Regions from separate parts of the Streptomyces sp. 5K101 genome, predicted to be linked through region 2. Evidence: riboswitches for the same ligand, from Rfam matches in the RefSeq annotation. Region 2 holds a riboswitch; each other region holds the start of a gene.
What was found. Region 2 has a riboswitch for thiamine pyrophosphate ahead of thiO (glycine oxidase ThiO). Riboswitches for the same ligand answer to the same signal wherever they lie in the genome.
Positions count from the first base shown of each region.

Region 1: linked by a shared signal. The riboswitch ahead of ACLB9X_RS21745 (thiamine ABC transporter substrate binding subunit) and the one ahead of thiO (glycine oxidase ThiO) in region 2 are both predicted to bind thiamine pyrophosphate.
Region 3: linked by a shared signal. The riboswitch ahead of thiC (phosphomethylpyrimidine synthase ThiC) and the one ahead of thiO (glycine oxidase ThiO) in region 2 are both predicted to bind thiamine pyrophosphate.

Region 1 covers NZ_JBKFFO010000011.1:99,364-105,587, reverse strand. Annotated here, with positions in the region: gene frr (ribosome recycling factor) at 69-626, shown strand; gene ACLB9X_RS21760 (phosphatidate cytidylyltransferase) at 626-1,774, shown strand; gene ACLB9X_RS21755 (hypothetical protein) at 2,059-2,304, opposite strand; gene rlmN (23S rRNA (adenine(2503)-C(2))-methyltransferase RlmN) at 2,913-4,019, shown strand; TPP riboswitch at 4,083-4,206, shown strand; gene ACLB9X_RS21745 (thiamine ABC transporter substrate binding subunit) at 4,202-5,299, shown strand; gene ACLB9X_RS21740 (ABC transporter permease) at 5,338-6,224, shown strand, end outside.
Region 2 covers NZ_JBKFFO010000001.1:341,205-347,428, forward strand. Annotated here, with positions in the region: gene ACLB9X_RS01505 (NAD(P)/FAD-dependent oxidoreductase) at 1-1,016, opposite strand, end outside; partial or broken gene ACLB9X_RS01510 (hypothetical protein) at 1,026-1,386, opposite strand; TPP riboswitch at 1,470-1,582, shown strand; gene thiO (glycine oxidase ThiO) at 1,580-2,758, shown strand; gene thiS (sulfur carrier protein ThiS) at 2,755-2,955, shown strand; gene ACLB9X_RS01525 (thiazole synthase) at 2,961-3,755, shown strand; gene pknB (Stk1 family PASTA domain-containing Ser/Thr kinase) at 4,544-6,224, shown strand, end outside.
Region 3 covers NZ_JBKFFO010000005.1:435,933-442,156, forward strand. Annotated here, with positions in the region: partial or broken gene ACLB9X_RS12960 (IclR family transcriptional regulator) at 1-121, shown strand, start outside; gene ACLB9X_RS12965 (SsgA family sporulation/cell division regulator) at 263-697, shown strand; gene ACLB9X_RS12970 (YibE/F family protein) at 720-2,048, opposite strand; TPP riboswitch at 2,120-2,252, shown strand; gene thiC (phosphomethylpyrimidine synthase ThiC) at 2,245-4,035, shown strand; gene ACLB9X_RS12980 (hypothetical protein) at 4,833-5,096, opposite strand; gene ACLB9X_RS12985 (hypothetical protein) at 5,188-5,430, opposite strand; gene ACLB9X_RS12990 (DUF5994 family protein) at 5,435-5,965, opposite strand.

The sequences.
Region 1 (6,224 bases), on a different contig from region 2:
ACACGCGACGCAGGTTCCGCCGGCCCAGTCCGATGCCGGGCCCAACTCAAGACACGCAGGAGCAAGTGGTGATCGAAGAGACCCTCCTCGAGGCCGAGGAGAAGATGGAGAAGGCCGTCCTGGTCGCCAAGGATGACTTCGCCGCGATCCGCACCGGACGTGCGCACCCGGCGATGTTCAACAAGATCGTGGCGGACTACTACGGTGCCCTGACCCCGATCAACCAGCTGGCGTCGTTCTCGGTCCCGGAGCCGCGGATGGCCGTCGTGACGCCGTTCGACAAGACCGCGCTGCGCAACATCGAGCAGGCGATCCGCGACTCGGACCTCGGTGTCAACCCGAGCAACGACGGCAACATCATCCGCGTGGTCTTCCCGGAGCTCACGCAGGACCGCCGCAAGGAGTTCATCAAGGTCGCCAAGTCGAAGGCCGAGGACTCGAAGATCTCGATCCGCTCCGTCCGCCGCAAGGCGAAGGAGACCATCGACAAGTTCATCAAGGACGGCGAGGTCGGCGAGGACGAGGGCCGGCGTGCGGAGAAGGAGCTCGACGACACCACCGCGAAGTACGTGGCGCAGGTCGACGAGCTGCTCAAGCACAAGGAAGCCGAGCTGCTCGAGGTCTGATGAACGACTCTTCCTGGGGGGCCTCGCACGGCGCCGGATACGCCGGTGCATGGCCACCGCCCGACCAGGGGCCCCTCCCGGCGGGTCCTGCCGCCGATGGGCACGGCGCGCGGTATACATCAGAGACGCAGCCCATGCCCATCGTGCCGGTCTTTCCCGACGCAGGTAGAGACGCCGAATTCCCCGAGGGACCCAGCGGCCGGGCCGGCCGCGAGGACCGCGACCGGGGGGCCGCACGGCTCGGTGGCCCCCTGTTCCGCGACGAGAACACGCAGGAGCCCATGCCCAGCCCGCCGTCGGCAGCGCCCCAGCAACCGCAGCCGCCGCAGAAGAAGCGGGCCGGCCGCGATCTGCGGGCGGCCATAGGGGTCGGTGTGGGGCTCGGCGCGGTGATCGTCGCGTCGCTCTTCATCGTCAAGGCCGTCTTCGTCGGCGTGATAGCGGTCGCCGTCGTCGTCGGCCTGTGGGAGCTGACCACCCGCCTCCAGGAGCGCAAGCAGATCAACGTGCCGCTGGTGCCGCTCGCGATCGGCGGCGCGGCCATGGTCGCCGCCGGTTACGTGCGCGGTGCCGAGGGCGCCTGGGTGGCCATGGCGCTGACCGCGCTCGCGGTGCTCGTCTGGCGTATGACCGAGCCGCCCGAGGGCTACCTCAGGGACGTGACGGCGGGTGTGTTCGCCGCGTTCTACGTGCCCTTCCTCGCCACGTTCGTGGCGCTGATGCTCAGCGCGGACGACGGGCCGGAACGGGTGATCACCTTCCTGGTGCTCACGGTCGTCAGCGACACCGGCGCGTACGCGGTCGGCTGGCGATTCGGCAAGCACAAGCTCGCGCCGCGCATCAGCCCCGGAAAGACCCGCGAGGGACTGGTCGGAGCGGTCGCCTTCGCGATGGCGGCGGGCGCGCTGTGCATGCAGTTCCTCGTCGACGACGGCACCTGGTGGCAGGGCCTGCTGATCGGCCTCGCGGTCGCGGCCAGCGCGACGCTGGGCGACCTCGGGGAGTCCATGATCAAGCGGGATCTCGGCATCAAGGACATGGGCACCCTGCTCCCCGGCCACGGCGGCATCATGGACCGGCTGGACTCGCTCCTGCCGACGGCCCCGGTGGTGTGGCTGCTGCTGGTGCTGTTCGTGGGGGCCGGCTGACCCCGCGGGGCGGCACGCGCCGGGACCGTCGGGCAGCGACCGGCTGAACGGCTCCGGCCGGCTCCACCCGCTGTGCGGGGCCGACTGGCCTGCGGTCTTCTTCGTGAGGGCTCGTCGTCCATAGGGCGGCGAGCCCTCCGTCGCATCTCTGCGACACGAAGTCAGCGGGGTAGGCGCGAAGGCGCAGCCTCTCGCTCAGTGCCCTGTCCCTTGACGTCACGTTCTTCGTTTCCGACGCGACGGGCGGCCCTGCCCTCCAAGGGAAGGGCAGGCGTCGGGCGGTTTCAGGAGGTTGTCGGCGTCATGATCCGGCTGAGGATGTCGCTTGCGGTGGACAGCTGCCCTGGGTGCTGACCGTCCTTGTCTTTGCCTTTGTCGTCCTTGCCGATGGTCCCGATCGCCACCTGCTGCGGGGAGTCGCCCACCTGAACGGTGCTGATGACGGCGTTGAGGTTGGTGTTGATCACCGACACGGTGTCGTCACCGGCGTTGGTGACGTAGACGCGGCGACCGTCCGGGGTGATGGCCACGCCGGTGGGCGCGTCGCCGACCGGGATCGTGGTGACGGTTCTGGTGTTCCCTGTACTACTGCGATAACCGACACAAAGACCTCCTGCAGTGCACTTGATGCGGAGCTGACGATCGCTGCAGTGACGCTAAATGCCGGTATCTGCCAGATGGTTGGAGGTCACATGATTGGGGCCGTATGGGCGATTTGAATCCCCCTCTTGGCCACCTGTCGGCAGCATCGGGCACCGGGCTCCGACGCGACGCGTGGCCCTCCAGCGGTGTTCGGACCGGCGGCCTCCATGCCGACCGCCTGGCGGCTATTCGGTCGGCATCGCCCCTTCGGACCCGGCTGCGCTGCGGGCCTGCTCGGCCAGGTCTGGCTTGCTGTGGTCGGGCGCTGGTTCGGCAGGGACCACGCGCGGGGGAGAGGTTCGCCCTGCCGTGGTCGACGGCTCGTGCGGTCGTTCAAGCCGCTCCTTGCCCTGCCGGCCAGCCAGAACGTGTTCCGGCTGGGCCGTCTGCGGGCCGTCCAAGGTTGCCCCACAGCGACCGGCAACGACCGATGACGCCCACCGCCGGCATCGAGGCCCGCGGGTCACCGGACTCCGTCTGCGACACTGGTAGCACCATGCCCAAGCCCGGAGAACTCACTTTCGTCGCGCCCCGCGGAGCCAAGAAGCCCCCGCGGCACCTCGCCGACCTCTCGCCTGCCGAGCGCAAGGACGCCGTCGCCGCGATCGGCGAGAAGCCGTTCCGCGCCAAGCAGCTGTCCCAGCACTACTTCGCGCGGTACGCGCACGACCCCGCGCAGTGGACCGACATCCCCGCTGCCGCGCGCGAGAAGCTCGCCACGGAGCTGCTGCCCGATCTGATGTCGGTCGTGCGGCACATCTCCTGCGACAACGACACCACCCGCAAGACGCTGTGGCGCCTCCACGACGGCACGCTCGTCGAGTCCGTCCTGATGCGCTACCCGGACCGGGTCACGATGTGCATCTCCTCGCAGGCGGGCTGCGGGATGAACTGTCCGTTCTGCGCGACCGGACAGGCCGGTCTCGACCGGAACCTGTCCACCGCCGAGATCGTGCACCAGATCGTCGACGGCATGCGCGCGCTGCGGGACGGAGAGGTCCCCGGCGGCCCGGCCCGGCTGTCCAACATCGTGTTCATGGGCATGGGCGAGCCGCTCGCCAACTACAAGCGGGTCGTCGGTGCCATCCGCCGGCTGACCGACCCCGAGCCCGACGGTCTCGGCCTCTCGCAGCGCGGCATCACCGTCTCCACGGTGGGCCTGGTCCCCGCGATGCTGCGCTTCGCCGACGAGGGCTTCAAGTGCCGCCTCGCCGTCTCCCTGCACGCGCCGGACGACGAGCTGCGCGACACGCTCGTGCCGGTCAACACCCGTTGGAAGGTCCGCGAGGTCCTCGACGCCGCCTGGGAGTACGCGGAGAAGTCCGGCCGCCGGATCTCCGTCGAGTACGCGCTGATCCGCGACATCAACGACCAGGCGTGGCGCGGCGATCTGCTCGGCCGGCTCCTCAAGGGCAAGCGGGTCCATGTCAACCTGATCCCGCTGAACCCCACGCCCGGCTCCAAGTGGACCGCGTCGCGGCCGGAGGACGAGAAGGCGTTCGTGGAGGCCATCGCCGCCCACGGTGTGCCGGTCACGGTCCGGGACACTCGCGGGCAGGAGATCGACGGCGCGTGCGGGCAGCTGGCGGCGCAGGAGAGGTGACCGGGGGCCGTCGGCCGGGTGGCTGATACTGTGCCCTGTGCGTTCGCACAAATGAACAACGAAACATTCCGACAGGGGAGCGCAGCAGCGCTGAGAGTGCGGCAGGGCGTGCGAAGACGCCCAGGGGCCGCAGACCCTCGGACCTGATCCGGGTCATACCGGCGTAGGGAGTCAGCACCATCATGAACAGCCAGCTTCGGCGTGCCGCCGGCGCAGCACTCGCCGCCGCCCTCGGCGTCACCGCCCTCGCGGCCTGCGGCGGCGGGTCCGAGGACTCCGGGTCCGGCACAAGCGGCGGGTCCAAGACCGTCACCCTTGTCAGCCACGACTCCTTCGCGGCGTCCGACGCCGTCCTCAAGGAGTTCACCCGGCAGACCGGGTACACCATCAAGGTCCTCAAGAGCGGGGACGCCGGCGCCGCGCTCAACAAGGAGATCCTCACCAAGGGCTCCCCGCAGGGCGACGTCTTCTTCGGCGTCGACAACACCCTGCTCTCCCGCGCCCTCGACAACGACCTGTTCACGCCCTACGAGGCCCAGGGGCTGGACCAGGTGGCGGACGAGGCGCGGCTCGACGGGGACAAGCACCGTGTCACGCCCGTCGACACCGGCGACATCTGCGTGAACTACGACAAGAAGTACTTCGCCGACGAGAAGCTCGCGCCCCCGAAGACCTTCGCCGACCTCGCGAAGCCCGCGTACAAGAACCTGCTCGTCGTCGAGAACCCGGCGACGTCCTCGCCCGGCCTCGGCTTCCTGCTCGGCAGCGTCGGTGCGTTCGGCGAGTCCGGCTGGCAGGACTACTGGAAGAAGCTCAAGGCCAACGGCGTCAAGGTCGTCGACGGCTGGGAGCAGGCGTACAACGAGGAGTTCTCCGGCTCGGCGGGCGGCAAGAAGGCGGGAGCCGACCGTCCCCTCGTCGTCTCGTACGCCTCCAGCCCGCCGGTCGAGGTCCTCTACGCCGACCCGCAGCCCGCCGAGGCGCCCACGGGTGTCGCGACCGGCACCTGCTTCCGCCAGATCGAGTTCGCCGGGCTGCTCAAGGGTGCGAAGAACGAGGCGGGCGGCAAGGCGCTGCTGGACTTCCTGATCACCAGGACGTTCCAGGAGGGCATGCCGCTCACCATGTTCGTCAACCCCGTGGTCGAGGGCGCGAAGCTGCCCGAGCTGTTCACCGAGCACGGCGTGGTCGTCGACAAGCCCGAGACCGTCGCTCCCGGCACGATCGCCGAGAACCGTGAGCAGTGGGTCCGGTCGTGGTCCTCGCTCGTCCTGAAGTAAGGCAGTTGCTGCGGGGGAACGCGGCACGGTTCGCCCTGATGGCCGGACCCGTCGCGTTCTTCGCCGTCTTCTTCGCCTATCCGGTCACCGCGATCGTCGGCCGCGGCCTGCGCGTCGAGGGCGCCTGGCAGTTCGGGCGGTTCGGTGAGGTCCTCGGACGCCCGGACATCCTGCACGTCCTGTGGTTCACCACCTGGCAGGCGCTCGCCTCCACCGCGCTCACCCTGCTCGTCGCCCTGCCCGGCGCCTACGTGTTCGCCCGGCTCGACTTCCCCGGCAGGCGCCTCCTGCGTGCCGTGGTCACTGTGCCGTTCGTGCTGCCGACGGTCGTCGTCGGCACGGCCTTCCTCGCCCTTTTGGGCCGCGGCGGGCTGCTCGACGAGCTGTGGGGCGTGCGCCTGGACACCACGGTCTGGGCGATCCTGCTCGCGCACGTCTTCTTCAACTACGCCGTGGTCGTCCGCACCGTCGGCGGCCTGTGGTCGCAGCTCGACCCGCGTCAGGAGGAGGCCGCGCGGGTGCTCGGCGCCGGGCGGCTGACGGCCTGGCGGCGGGTGACGCTTCCCGCGCTCGTGCCGTCCGTCGCCGCGGCCGCGCTGATGGTCTTCCTGTTCACCTTCAGCTCCTTCGGCATCGTGCAGATCCTCGGCGGTCCCACCTTCGCCACCCTCGAAGTGGAGATCTACCGGCAGACGGCCGAGATGCTCGACCTGCCGACGGCGGCCGTGCTCACGATGCTGCAGTTCGCCACCGTCTGCGTCGTCCTCGCCGTCCACGCCCGTGTCGTGCGGCGCCGTGAGGGCGCGCTCAGGCTCGTGGACCCGGCCCGTACCGCACATCGTCCGCGCGGAGCTGCCCAGTGGAGCGTGCTCTGCGGGGTGCTGGGCAGCGTCGCCCTGCTGCTGATCGCGCCGCTCGGCGTACT
Region 2 (6,224 bases):
GCGTACTGCACGAAACGGCCGAACTGCTCCGACCAGAAGTACGGCACCGGGTCGTACACCTGCGGCTCCGGGGCGGCCCCGAGGATGTTCGCCGCGACCGTGCGCGGCCCCTGCAGCGCGTTGTCCCAGTGGTGGACGAGCAGCCGGGTGCCGTAGCGGCCCGAGGGGTAGGAGGCGCAGTCACCCACGGCGTACACGTCGGGCGCGGAGGTGCGCAGGTGCCGGTCTGCGACGACGGCGCCGTCCGGGCCGAGCTCGATGCCGCTGCCGGCGAGGGCGGCGGTCGCGGGCCGGGCGCCGATGCCGACGACGACGGCGCCGGCCGCGATCCTGCGCCCCGATCCGGCCAGCACGACCGTGCCCGGCTCGACGGCGGCCACCCGCTCGCCGGTGAGCAGCTCGGCGCCCGCCTCGGCGTACCAGCGGGCCATGGGCGCCGCGACCTCGGCGGGCAGGGAGCCGGCCAGCGGACGGTCGGCCGCCTCGACGACGGTCACCGCGCAGCCCGCCTCGCGCGCGGCGGTCGCGAACTCCGCGCCGATCCAGCCCGCCCCGACGACGACGATGTCGTGCCGGCGCGCGAGCACGGGCCGGAGCCGTTCGGCGTCGTCGAGCGTCCGAAGCAGATGGACGCCCGGGACGCCGGTGGCTCCGGGCAGGGCGACGGGTTCGGCTCCGGTGGCGAGGACGAGGGCGTCGTACGGGACGGGGCCGGCGGCGGTGTCCACCTCGTGCGCCCCCGGGCGTACGCCGGTCACCTCGCAGCCGAGCCGCAGGTCGACGTCGAGCGCGTCGAAGTCGATGTCGAACGCGGAGCCCTCCGCCGTGCCCAGGAGGATCGCCTTGGAGAGCGGCGGCCGGTCGTACGGCTGGTGCGGCTCGGCGCCGATGAGGGTCACCGGTCCGGTGAAGCCCTGTTCCCGCAGGGCGACCGCGGTCTGCACCCCGGCCATGCCCGCGCCGACCACGACGACCCGTCGCACGTCCCCCGCCTGTTCCCGCGTGTGCTCGCTCACCCGGCCACCTTAAGCTTCTGACGAACCATCAGGCAGCAGCCGCTCGACGACGCTGGTCCCGCTGCCCTCCTGCGACTCCCACTCCCAGGTCTCCTCCAGGCGCACGCGCCCGTCTGGCAGTTCGACGACGGTGGACAGGCAGTGGCCGGTGGACGTCCCGCCGTCGGTCTTCAACTGGACATAACGGAAGTCCAGCCGGTCGCCCTCGCGGGTGCCGACGAGGTGGCCGCGCACCACGTCGCCGCCCGCGTACTCGGCCCAGATCCGCCCTTGCTCCTCGTGGTACAGGAACCGGGTACGGGGTGCCGACCTGGCCCGGGGCCTGGTCGGCCACCGGCGCGAGCACCAGTCCGTCGAGCGATGTCGCCACTGCCTCCACCCTCCTGCGCACCCGCGCCGGGGGACGGCGGCTCCCTTACTGCGCGCCTGGGCGTGGGGTTAGGGTGGCCACCGTAAGGCACTCGCGGGAGCCCGGACGCACCGGGCTGAGAGGGAGGCTGGCCGGCCTCCGACCGTACGAACCTGATCCGGGTCATGCCGGCGAAGGGAGGGGCTGGACGCCCATGTCTCGTACACCAGACGCACCCGACGTCCTCGTCGTCGGGGGCGGGATCATCGGCCTGGTCACGGCCTGGCGCGCGGCGCAGCGCGGGCTGCGCGTGGCCGTCGCCGATCCGGAGCCCGGCGGCGGGGCCGCACGGGTCGCGGCCGGCATGCTGGCCGCCGTCACCGAACTCCACTACGGCGAGCAGACGCTGCTCGGCCTGAACCTCGAATCGGCCCGCCGCTACCCGGCGTTCGCCGCCGAACTGGAGGAGGCGAGCGGGCGGTCGGTCGGCTACCGCGCGTGCGGCACCCTCGCCGTCGCCCTCGACGCCGACGACCGCGCGCACCTGCGGGAACTGCACGCCCTGCAACGCCGTTCGGGCCTGGAGTCGGAGTGGCTCACCGGTCGCGAGTGCCGCCGCCTGGAGCCCATGCTGGCGCCGGGGGTCCGCGGCGGTCTGCGGGTCGACGGGGACCACCAGGTCGATCCGCGACGGCTCGCCTCGGCGCTGGTCGTCGCCTGCGAGCGTGCCGGGGTCGACTTCCGCCGCGCCTGGGCGGAGCGGCTGCTGATCGTGCGCGACCGCGCCGCGGGCGCGGTCCTCGACGACGGGACGGAGGTCGCCGCCGGCCAGGTGGTGCTGGCGGGCGGCAGCCTGAGCGGCCGCCTCGGCGGGGTGCCGGACGACGTGCTGCCTCCCGTACGGCCGGTGAAGGGCCAGGTCCTGCGGCTGACGGTGCCGGGTGCGTACGCGCCGTTCCTGTCCCGCACCGTGCGCGCGGTGGTACGCGGCAGCCACGTGTATCTCGTGCCGCGTCAGAACGGCGAGCTGGTGGTCGGCGCGACCACCGAGGAACTGGGCTGGGACACGACCGTCACCGCCGGCGGCGTGTACGAACTGCTGCGGGACGCGCACGAGCTGGTGCCCGGCATCACCGAACTGCCGCTGACCGAGACGCGCGCCGGGCTGCGGCCCGGCTCCCCGGACAACGCGCCGGTGCTGGGATTCACCGAACTGCCGGGGCTGTTGCTCGCGACCGGCCACTACCGCAACGGGGTGCTGCTCACGCCCGTGACCGGCGATGTGCTCGCCGACGCGCTCACCAGCGGTCAACTGCCGGAGCTGGCATGTCCGTTCAGCCCCCACCGGTTTTTTCCGGCCGCCGTACGCGTACGACAGGAGCAGCCCGCATGAACGTCTCCGTCAACGGCGAGACCCGCGAGCTCGCCGACCGCACCACGCTGGACACCGTGGTGGCGGCCCTCACTACGGCCCCCTCCGGGGTGGCCGCCGCCGTCAACGAGGCCGTCGTCCCGCGCAGCCAGTGGGCGGGCACCCGGCTCGGCGACGGCGACCGGGTCGAGATCCTCACCGCCGTGCAGGGAGGCTGACCGCCATGGCCGACGACCGTCTCACCATCGGCGGCACCGCGTTCACCTCGCGGCTGATCATGGGTACGGGCGGGGCGCCCAGCCTCGACGTCCTGGAGCGCTCGCTGCTCGCGAGCGGCACGGAACTCACCACGGTCGCGATGCGGCGTCTCGACCCGACCGTGCAGGGGTCGGTTCTGTCCGTCCTGACCACGCTGGGCATCCAGGTCCTGCCGAACACAGCCGGCTGTTTCACCGCCGGCGAGGCCGTCCTGACGGCACGGCTCGCGCGGGAGGCGCTGGGCACGGACTGGATCAAGCTGGAGGTCGTCGCGGACGAGCGCACACTGCTGCCGGACGGCGTGGCGCTGCTGGAGGCGGCCGAGACGCTGGTCGACGACGGTTTCACGGTCCTGCCGTACACCAACGACGACCCGGTGCTGGCGCGGAAGCTGGAGGACGTGGGGTGCGCGGCGATCATGCCGCTGGGCTCACCGATCGGGTCCGGCCTCGGCATCCGCAACCCGCACAACTTCCAGCTGATCGTCGAGCAGGCGGGCGTACCGGTGATCCTGGACGCGGGCGCGGGCACGGCGTCGGACGCGGCGCTGGCGATGGAACTGGGGTGCGCGGCGGTGATGCTGGCGTCGGCGGTGACGCGGGCGCAGGAGCCGGTGCTGATGGCGGAGGCGATGCGGCACGCGGTGGAGGCGGGCCGCCTGGCGTACCGGGCGGGGCGCATACCCCGCCGCCACTTCGCGGAGGCATCGTCGCCGACGGAGGGCCGCGCGTCGCTGGACCCGGAGCGGCCGGCGTTCTGAGGGCGTGGGGTGCGGGTGCGGTGCGGGAGCCGCTGCGCGGGTATGTCCCCCACCCCGCCCCTTCCCGAACTGGGGGCAAGCCCCCAGACCCCTGACGCCCTTCGGGCGTTACGGGGCTCCGCCCCGGACCCCGCGCCTCAAACGCCGGCGGGGCTTGTTTTCGCTCCGCGAAACCAGCCGCCGGGCACCCACGCAGGCCGCCGGGCCAAGGCACGCCCGACCGCCGGCCGCAGAGCCACTGCACACGGGCCTGCCAGGTCTGGCCCACTCCGGGCCGCCTACCCCGCGCGCACGGCCGCCAGCCGTACAGCCAGCGCGGGGACGGCGGTCAGGCCGTACAGGCAGTGCGGGCACGGGCGCCAGGCCACACGGGCCTGGAAGGCTGGCTCCTATGCGGGCCGCGCACCCGCACGGCCACCAGGCCATGCGGGCCGTGGAGGCCCTGGCCGACTGCGGGCCGCGTACCCCGCGCGCACGGCCGCCAGGCCGTACAACCAGTGCGCGCACAGCCGCCAGGCCACACCGGCCGCCCTGAAGGCCTGGCCCACTCCGGGCCACGTACCCCGCGCGCACGGCCGCCAGGCCGCAGAGCCGGTGCGGGCACGGCCGTCAGGCCGTACAGGCAGTGCGGGCACCGTCAGGCCGGGCGGGGGCCTGGGGGACCGCCCCCAGTTCGGGAAGGGGCGGGGAGGGCAAAGTCACCGCAGGCGCACGACAACCGTCACAGCCCCGCTGCAAGCGCATCCGCGCCGGGCAGAGCGCGCCCGCCCGCCTCGTAGAATCGCCGGGTGGACACGACCCTCTCAGACCCCCTCGTCGGGCACGTGCTCGACGGCCGCTATCGCGTCGACGCGCGTATCGCCGTCGGTGGCATGGCCACGGTCTACCGGGCCGTCGACACCCGGCTCGACCGGGTCCTCGCCCTCAAGGTGATGCACCCCGATCTCGCCACCGACGCGACGTTCGTGGAGCGGTTCATCCGCGAGGCCAAGTCCGTGGCCCGGCTGGCGCACCCCAACGTCGTCGGGGTCTTCGACCAGGGCGCGGAGGGCGCGTACGTCTATCTGGCGATGGAGTACGTCGCCGGGTGCACCCTGCGCGACGTCCTGCGCGAGCGCGGCGCGCTCCAGCCGCGGGCCGCGCTCGACATCCTGGAGCCCGTGCTCGCCGCGCTCGGCGCCGCGCACCGGGCCGGGTTCGTGCACCGGGACATGAAGCCGGAGAACGTGCTGATCGGGGACGACGGCCGGGTCAAGGTCGCCGACTTCGGGCTGGTTCGCGCGGTCGGCTCGGTCACCAACACCTCCGGCACCGTGCTGGGCACCGTGTCGTATCTCGCGCCCGAGCAGATCGAGTACGGCACGGCCGACACCCGCGCCGACGTGTACGCGTGCGGTGTCGTGCTGTACGAGATGCTCACGGGCGGCAAGCCGCACTCCGGCGACACCCCCGCCCAGGTGCTCTACCAGCACCTGAACGAGGACGTCCCCGCTCCCTCCGCCCGCGTGCCCGGCCTCGCCGCCGAGCTCGACGAACTCGTCGCGAGCGCGACCGCCCGCAACCCCGACATCCGCCCGCACGACGCGGTCACGCTCCTGGCACAGGCCCGCCAGGCGCGTGCCGCCCTCCGTGACGAGCAGCTGGACGCGGTGCCGCCGCAGGCCAGCAGCGCGGACGCCCCCGCGGCCACCGCCTCGGACGACGCCCCCACGGACGTGATCGTCCGCGCGCTGCCCCGCGAGGAGCCCGCGGTCCACCACACCGCGCGGCTGACCGTGCCGCCGCCCTCCGCACGCGGGCCGGAGAGGCCCGGTCCCGCCCGGGGCTCGCTCGCCCGCCGCGGCGTGCTCTCCCTGATCCTGGCCGTCGTCGCGGTCCTCGGCACCGGGGCGGGCGTCTGGTACATCAACTCCGGCCAGTTCACCCGGGTCCCGGCGCTGATCGGCAAGACGGAGCAGGACGCCCGTCGGCAGCTCGACCGCGCCGGTCTCGAGGCCGGTGCGGTCCGCCACGACTTCAGCGAGACGGTTCCCCGCGGCTCGGTGATCAACAGCGATCCCGCCGCCGGCGAGCGGATCCGCGGCAACGGCTCGGTGACGCTGATCGTCTCGCGCGGCCCGAAGATCGTGAAGGTGCCGGCGGTCGTCGGCAGGCCGCTCGCCGAGGCGGAGCGCGAGCTGCGCGAGGTGGGCCTGGCGCCGGGTGTGGTGACCAGGGAGTTCGACGACAGCGTGCCCCAGGGCTCGGTGATCAGCACCGATCCGGAGCCGGGCAGCAGCCGCAGCCCGGACACCGCGGTGTCGCTCGTGGTCAGCAAGGGCGCGCCGATCGACGTCCCGGACGTCACCGGGGACTCCGTGGCGGACGCCACCGCCGAGCTCGAGGAGGCCGGCCTCAAGGTGAAGGTGGCCGCCAAGCGGATCAACTCGCCGCACGAGGCGGGTGCGGTCGCGCGGCAGTCCGCGCCGG
Region 3 (6,224 bases), on a different contig from region 2:
CTGCGACGATGGCCATTTCCCTTCCCGTGCACCAAGAAGCCAGGCTGGCCCGGCAGTTGCACAGATGCGGTCCGGGATCGGCAGTCTGCTGGCGCTGTTCGCCTTCTCTATCAGTATCTGAAATATCACTCCTTGTGATCTGCTGCCGCTTCCAGCACGATGGCGTCGACAAGGCCAAGAGAGCCGGCAGAGATCGTTCCTGGCCGCTTCCTCTTTTCGTCAGCACGGTTCATTCATTGCTTCAGCTATTGCGAGGTACGTGATGCGAGAGTCGGTCCAGGCCGAGGTTCTGATGAGTTTTCTCGTCTCCGAGGAGCTGTCCTTCCGGATGCCCGTGGAGCTGCGCTACGAGACGTCGGACCCCTACGCGGTGCGGATGACCTTCCACCTTCCCGGTGACGCGCCCGTGACCTGGGCCTTCGGCCGGGAACTGCTGCTCGACGGGATCAACGCCCCGAGCGGGGACGGAGACGTGCACGTGGCGCCGACCCGGCCCGAGACGCTGTCGGACGTCCACATCCGCCTGCGCGTCGGAAGCGACTCCGCCCTGTTCCGCGTCGCCGCGCCGCCGCTCGTCGCCTTCCTCGACCGTACGGACAAACTGGTGCCGCTCGGCCAGGAGCTCGCGCTGGGCGATCTCGAGGTCAGCCTGGAGGAGGAGCTCGGGCGCATCCTGGCCGAGGAGAACGCCGGCTGACGAACGGTCAGCCGCCGTCCGGCTACTTCTTGCGGCGCCGCCCCCTGCCGCCCCGCGCGGGTGCCGCCGTCGTCTCGCCCGCTCGGCCGGGACGGTCCGCCGAGACGACCAGGGCGGCGAGCGCTGTGGTCACCGGCACCGAGGCGACGAGGCCGATCGAGCCCACCAGGGTCCGCACGATCTCCTCCGCCACCAACTCGCTGTTCGCCACCGTGCCCACGCTGGACTGGGCGATCGAGAAGAGCAGCAGCAGCGGCAGGGCCGCGCCCGCGTAGGCGAGGACGAGCGTGTTGACGACCGAGGCGATGTGGTCGCGGCCGATCCGGATGGCGGACCGGTAGAGGCCGCGCGGCCCCATGCCCGGATCGGCCTGGTGCAGTTCCCAGACCGCCGAGGTCTGCGTCACCGTGACGTCGTCGAGCACGCCGAGCGAGCCGATGATGACTCCCGCGAGCAGCAGGCCGCTCATGTCGATGTTCGGGTAGAGGCCCTTGATCAGGCCGGTGTTGTCGTCGGTGTTGCCGCTGAGGCTGGCCCAGCCGATGAACAGCGAGCCGAGCAGGCCGATGAGCAGCAGCGAGATCAGCGTGCCCAGCACGGCGACCGACGTCCGCGCCGTGATGCCGTGGCACGAGTAGAGGGCGATCAGCATGATCGCGCTCGCCCCGACCACCGCGACCAGCAGCGGATTCGACCCCTGCAGGATCGCGGGCAGGATGAACAGCGTCAGCACGGCGAACGAGACGGCGAGCGCGATCAGCGCCATCACGCCGCGCATACGCCCGACCAGGACCACCACCAGGGCGAAGATGCCCGCCAGCAGAGCCATCGGGAATCCGCGGTCCACATCGGTCACCGAGTACTGCAGATCGCGGGGGGCGTCCGGCGCGTACGCCACCACCACGCCCTGGCCCTCCTTCAGCTGCCGCGGCGCGTCGGGCTGGACGATCTCGACGAACCTGCGGCCCTTGTCCTTGCCGGTGGTGACCTCGACGGTGGCCTTTCCGCAGTCGCCCTGCTGCGCGGCGACCGCCTCTCGGCCCTCTGGCGTCGACGTGTCGCCCGTCGGCGGGACCTGGCCCGCGTTGACGTCCTTGCAGTCGACCCTCTCGACGCTCACGACCCTGCCCTGCTCGGTCTGCCGGTCGAAGCCGACCCCCGAGCGCTCGTGGCCGGGCGCCTCGCCCGGCCACAGCACGGCGAGGCCGACCAGAACGGCCGTCGCGAAGGGGATCAACACCGCGGCGATGACCCTGCGGAGGTGCCGGGAGACCGGCGCTGCCGGCCCGTGACTGTGCACGTGGCCGTGATCGTGGCCCTGCTGTTCGGGGTGCTGCGGCGATGAGGTCACGGACCGATCATCGCAAGAACGAGAGGGGCCCTCTGTTCAGCGCGCCAGACATGACGCTAGCGTGGTGCCACCTTTGCACACGCGGGAGCTCGGAGCACCGGGCTGAGAGGGCGCTGACCTTCGTACATCCGTACGGGACAGCTGCGCCGACCGCCGAACCTGTTACCGGGTAATGCCGGCGTAGGGAGTAGGTCTCATGACCGTATCGGACGCACGCACGCCTGCCTCCAACGAGAACGACGAGGCCGGGAAGTCCATCGGCTGGCACAAGGGATACGTCGAGGGCTCGCGTCCCGACCTCCGCGTGCCGGTCCGCAAGGTGCACCTCACCAACGGCAAGGACGTGACGCTGTACGACACGTCGGGGCCGTACACGGACCCGAACGTCGAGACGGACGTACGCCGCGGTCTGCCCCCGCTGCGGGAGAACTGGATCATCGGTCGCGGCGACACCGAGGAGTACGCGGGCCGCCCGGTCCGCCCCGAGGACGACGGGATCAAGCACACGTCTCCGCGCGGGGGCCTGCGCAACCTCGACGCCGTCTTCCCCGGCCGTCCGCGTCAGCCCCGCCGGGGCCGGGACGGCCAGGCGGTGACGCAGCTCGCGTACGCCCGCCGCGGCGAGATCACGCCGGAGATGGAATACGTCGCCCTTCGCGAGAACGTCGCGCCCGAGGTGGTGCGCCAGGAGATCGCCGCGGGCCGCGCCGTCCTGCCGGCGAACGTCAACCACCCGGAGATCGAGCCGATGATCATCGGCAAGCGGTTCCTGGTGAAGGTCAACGCCAACATCGGCAACTCCGCGGTCACCTCCTCCATCGAGGAGGAGGTCGAGAAGATGACCTGGGCGACCCGCTGGGGCGCCGACACGGTCATGGACCTGTCCACCGGCCGCAACATCCACACCACTCGTGAGTGGGTCCTGCGCAACTCCCCCGTGCCGATCGGCACGGTGCCGCTGTACCAGGCACTGGAGAAGGTCGACGGCAAAGCCGAGGAGCTGACCTGGGAGATCTACAAGGACACGGTCATCGAGCAGGCCGAGCAGGGCGTCGACTACATGACGGTCCACGCCGGCGTCCGCCTGGCGTACGTGCCGCTCACCGCGAACCGCAAGACCGGGATCGTCTCGCGCGGCGGCTCGATCATGGCGGCGTGGTGCCTGGCGCACCACAAGGAGAGCTTCCTCTACGAGAACTTCGAGGAGCTGTGCGAGATCCTCGCCGCGTACGACGTCACGTACTCGCTCGGCGACGGCCTGCGCCCCGGCTCGATCGCGGACGCCAACGACGAGGCGCAGTTCGCGGAGCTCAGGACGCTCGGTGAGCTGAACACGATCGCCAAGCGGCACCATGTGCAAACCATGATCGAGGGCCCGGGCCACGTCCCGATGCACAAGATCAAGGAGAACATCGACCTCCAGCAGGAGATCTGCGAGGAGGCGCCGTTCTACACGCTCGGCCCGCTGACCACCGACATCGCTCCGGCCTACGACCACATCACCTCCGGCATCGGAGCGGCGATGATCGCATGGTGGGGCACGGCCATGCTCTGTTACGTGACGCCCAAGGAGCACCTGGGCCTGCCGAACCGCGACGACGTGAAGACCGGTGTCATCACGTACAAGATCGCGGCGCACGCGGCGGACCTGGCCAAGGGGCACCCGGGCGCCCAGGAGTGGGACGACGCGCTGTCCGACGCCCGCTTCGAGTTCCGGTGGGAGGACCAGTTCAACCTGGCCCTCGACCCGGATACGGCACGGGAGTTCCACGACGAGACGCTGCCCGCCGAGCCGGCGAAGACCGCGCACTTCTGCTCGATGTGCGGCCCGAAGTTCTGCTCGATGAAGATCAGCAGAAGCATCACAGAGCGGTTCGCCCCGGATCTCGCCATGACCAGTGACGATGACGTTGAAGCGGGCATGCTCGCCAAGTCGAAGGAGTTCGCGGAGGCCGGCCACCGCGTCTACCTCCCTATCGCGGACTGATCTTCTTACGTCTCAGCGTCCCTCGGCATGCGACCCGGGGGACGCTGTCGTCTCTCACGAACGAGCTGCGGCAGGAAATGTCTGGTGGCGCGGCCGGGCGGCGACCTCTGACTGGGCCACTGTCACCGGCGCCGACCGACGCGTTCGCGAAAACTGTCCTTGCCGGGCTGCCGATCGCCCTCCACCATAGCCGCGCCCTTTCACGTCACCAGCCCTGCTTTCACGTTCGCCTGCCGCGCCGGCTGTCTCCAAACGAGTGGGTCGCCCGGGGCAGCCGTGTGCTGGGCTTCGATGCCTTGCTGCCAGGATCCGCTCGATCACTACCGTCGTGTCGACCGTGCGCAACGGCCCCGGCGTTTACACACCGGGGCCGCCCATCCAGGCCGTCGCACGTGAGAAGTGCGCCGACCCATGCACAATGGTATGCCTATGCCGCTTATCCGGCATAAGGGACTCTTCAGATAATACGTTCCTTGATCGGAAAGGCTCGGCGCCGTGTCAGCCGCGTTCCTCCTCTTGGGCCTCCATGAGCCGGATTCCGTGGTGCGTCAGCGTGACCAGTGCGGGTGTGGTTCCTGTGTCCAGCCGACCGTGATGAGCCCGTCGCCCGCGAGATACGCACAGGCTGCGGCCAGGTCCTGCTCAGGCATGTGGAGGTCGTTGCGCAGCTGTGCCAAGGAGGCGTTTGCCGTCTGGGGCCTCCTACAGGGTCTTCATGATCGCTTCGCGATAGTTCTTCCGCTCGCGAAGTGTTGCCATGATTGCTGCCCACTGGTGCTGGGGATGAGGTCCTTTCCTCAGACTTCGTCCGTCTGTGTGCGGTCCTGCGCGGAGGACCGACTGGTTTCCAGCCAGGGCTGTGCCCGCTCTGCCGTGTGCGTCGTGTCCACCGTGAGGTGGAGGCGGGTTCCGCCGTCGCTCCCCGCGGGGTAGCTGCGCTGTTCGGTGGCGGCGAAGCGTTGACGGAGTGCCTCTGCGACCTGACGGGCAGCCTTGGGGGATGCCGCGACGATCCGCACCTCGGCCCGCCCGTCCGAGGGGGGTTGTTCTGTAGGCTTCACGGTGGCTTCTTTCATCGGGACGACGTGCCGGTGGGCGGACGCTTGGCGCCACGCCCACCGGCACGGCCCCGGTCAGGAGACAGGTCAGGCGTCATCCGCGGCCCTTCTCGGTGTTCGCCTTGAGTGGTGACGAGCGGGTTTGCGGGGACGGCGGGCGACCCGGCATGTTCTTCCGGTGTCGGGTCTTCCGGCTCCGTCGGCCGATTCCCGGCAGGGCATCGCCGTAGTGGAATGCTGCGATCCGCTCGTCGTGCTGGCCGTTGAGCAGATGGATCAGCAGCACTCCGGCAATGATCATGGCGATGATCACGGAGATGGTGATCGCGATCTCCATGACCTCACATCCCTCGGGCGGAGCTCATGGATCCGGGCGGGTTCTGGTTCTCAGCCGCCACTGAGGCGTGCCCGCCTTCGGTCTCCCACTCCTCTTCCGGTTCGAGCGACTCCTGCACCTCACGAGAGGTTTCCTCGTTCGTCATCAGAGTGCTGGCGGTGGCGACCCCGCCGGGGGTTGTTGCGGCGGCCATCAGCCGGGCGGCGGCAGCCGCGTCGGTCTCCGGGGGGATTACCAGCAGGTCCCAGCGGCCCGCGGTGTAGGAGAGGAGAATCAGCTTGTGCGGGTCCTGCTCATCGGCGAACCAGCCGACGTGCACCGTGTGTCCCGCGACGGGCACCTTGCGTGGGATTATGGGCCAGTGCGTCGGGTTCACCGTCACACGCGTGATCCGGCCCCAACGGGCGTCCAGTATGTCGATGAGGGTGGGGAGTTCCTCGGAGAGATCGCGGGAGCGAGGCCACCAGGCGCCGTCCAGGAGACCCGGGGCGGGCCCACCCGCGGTCAGAGACAGGCGGGCCGCTGGTGGGGTCACGCGGTCACTGTCAGTCGTACGATCGATGGTCGCGGTCATGGCGCGGACCTGTCCCCGGGGCTCGTGTCGGCGTCCCGGTGTTGTTGCTCGCCGAGAACGACACCGGCATGAGCGCCGGCGTGCGAAGTACTCCCGGTGTCTTCACTCTACTCCGGGCACGGTCCACAAAAGCCCGCGCGTGACCAACCACTTCGTCGGGAACTCGGGGTCTGGATCAGCGGCGCGCAGGTGAGCCTGGACATAGGTACACGGAGTACGG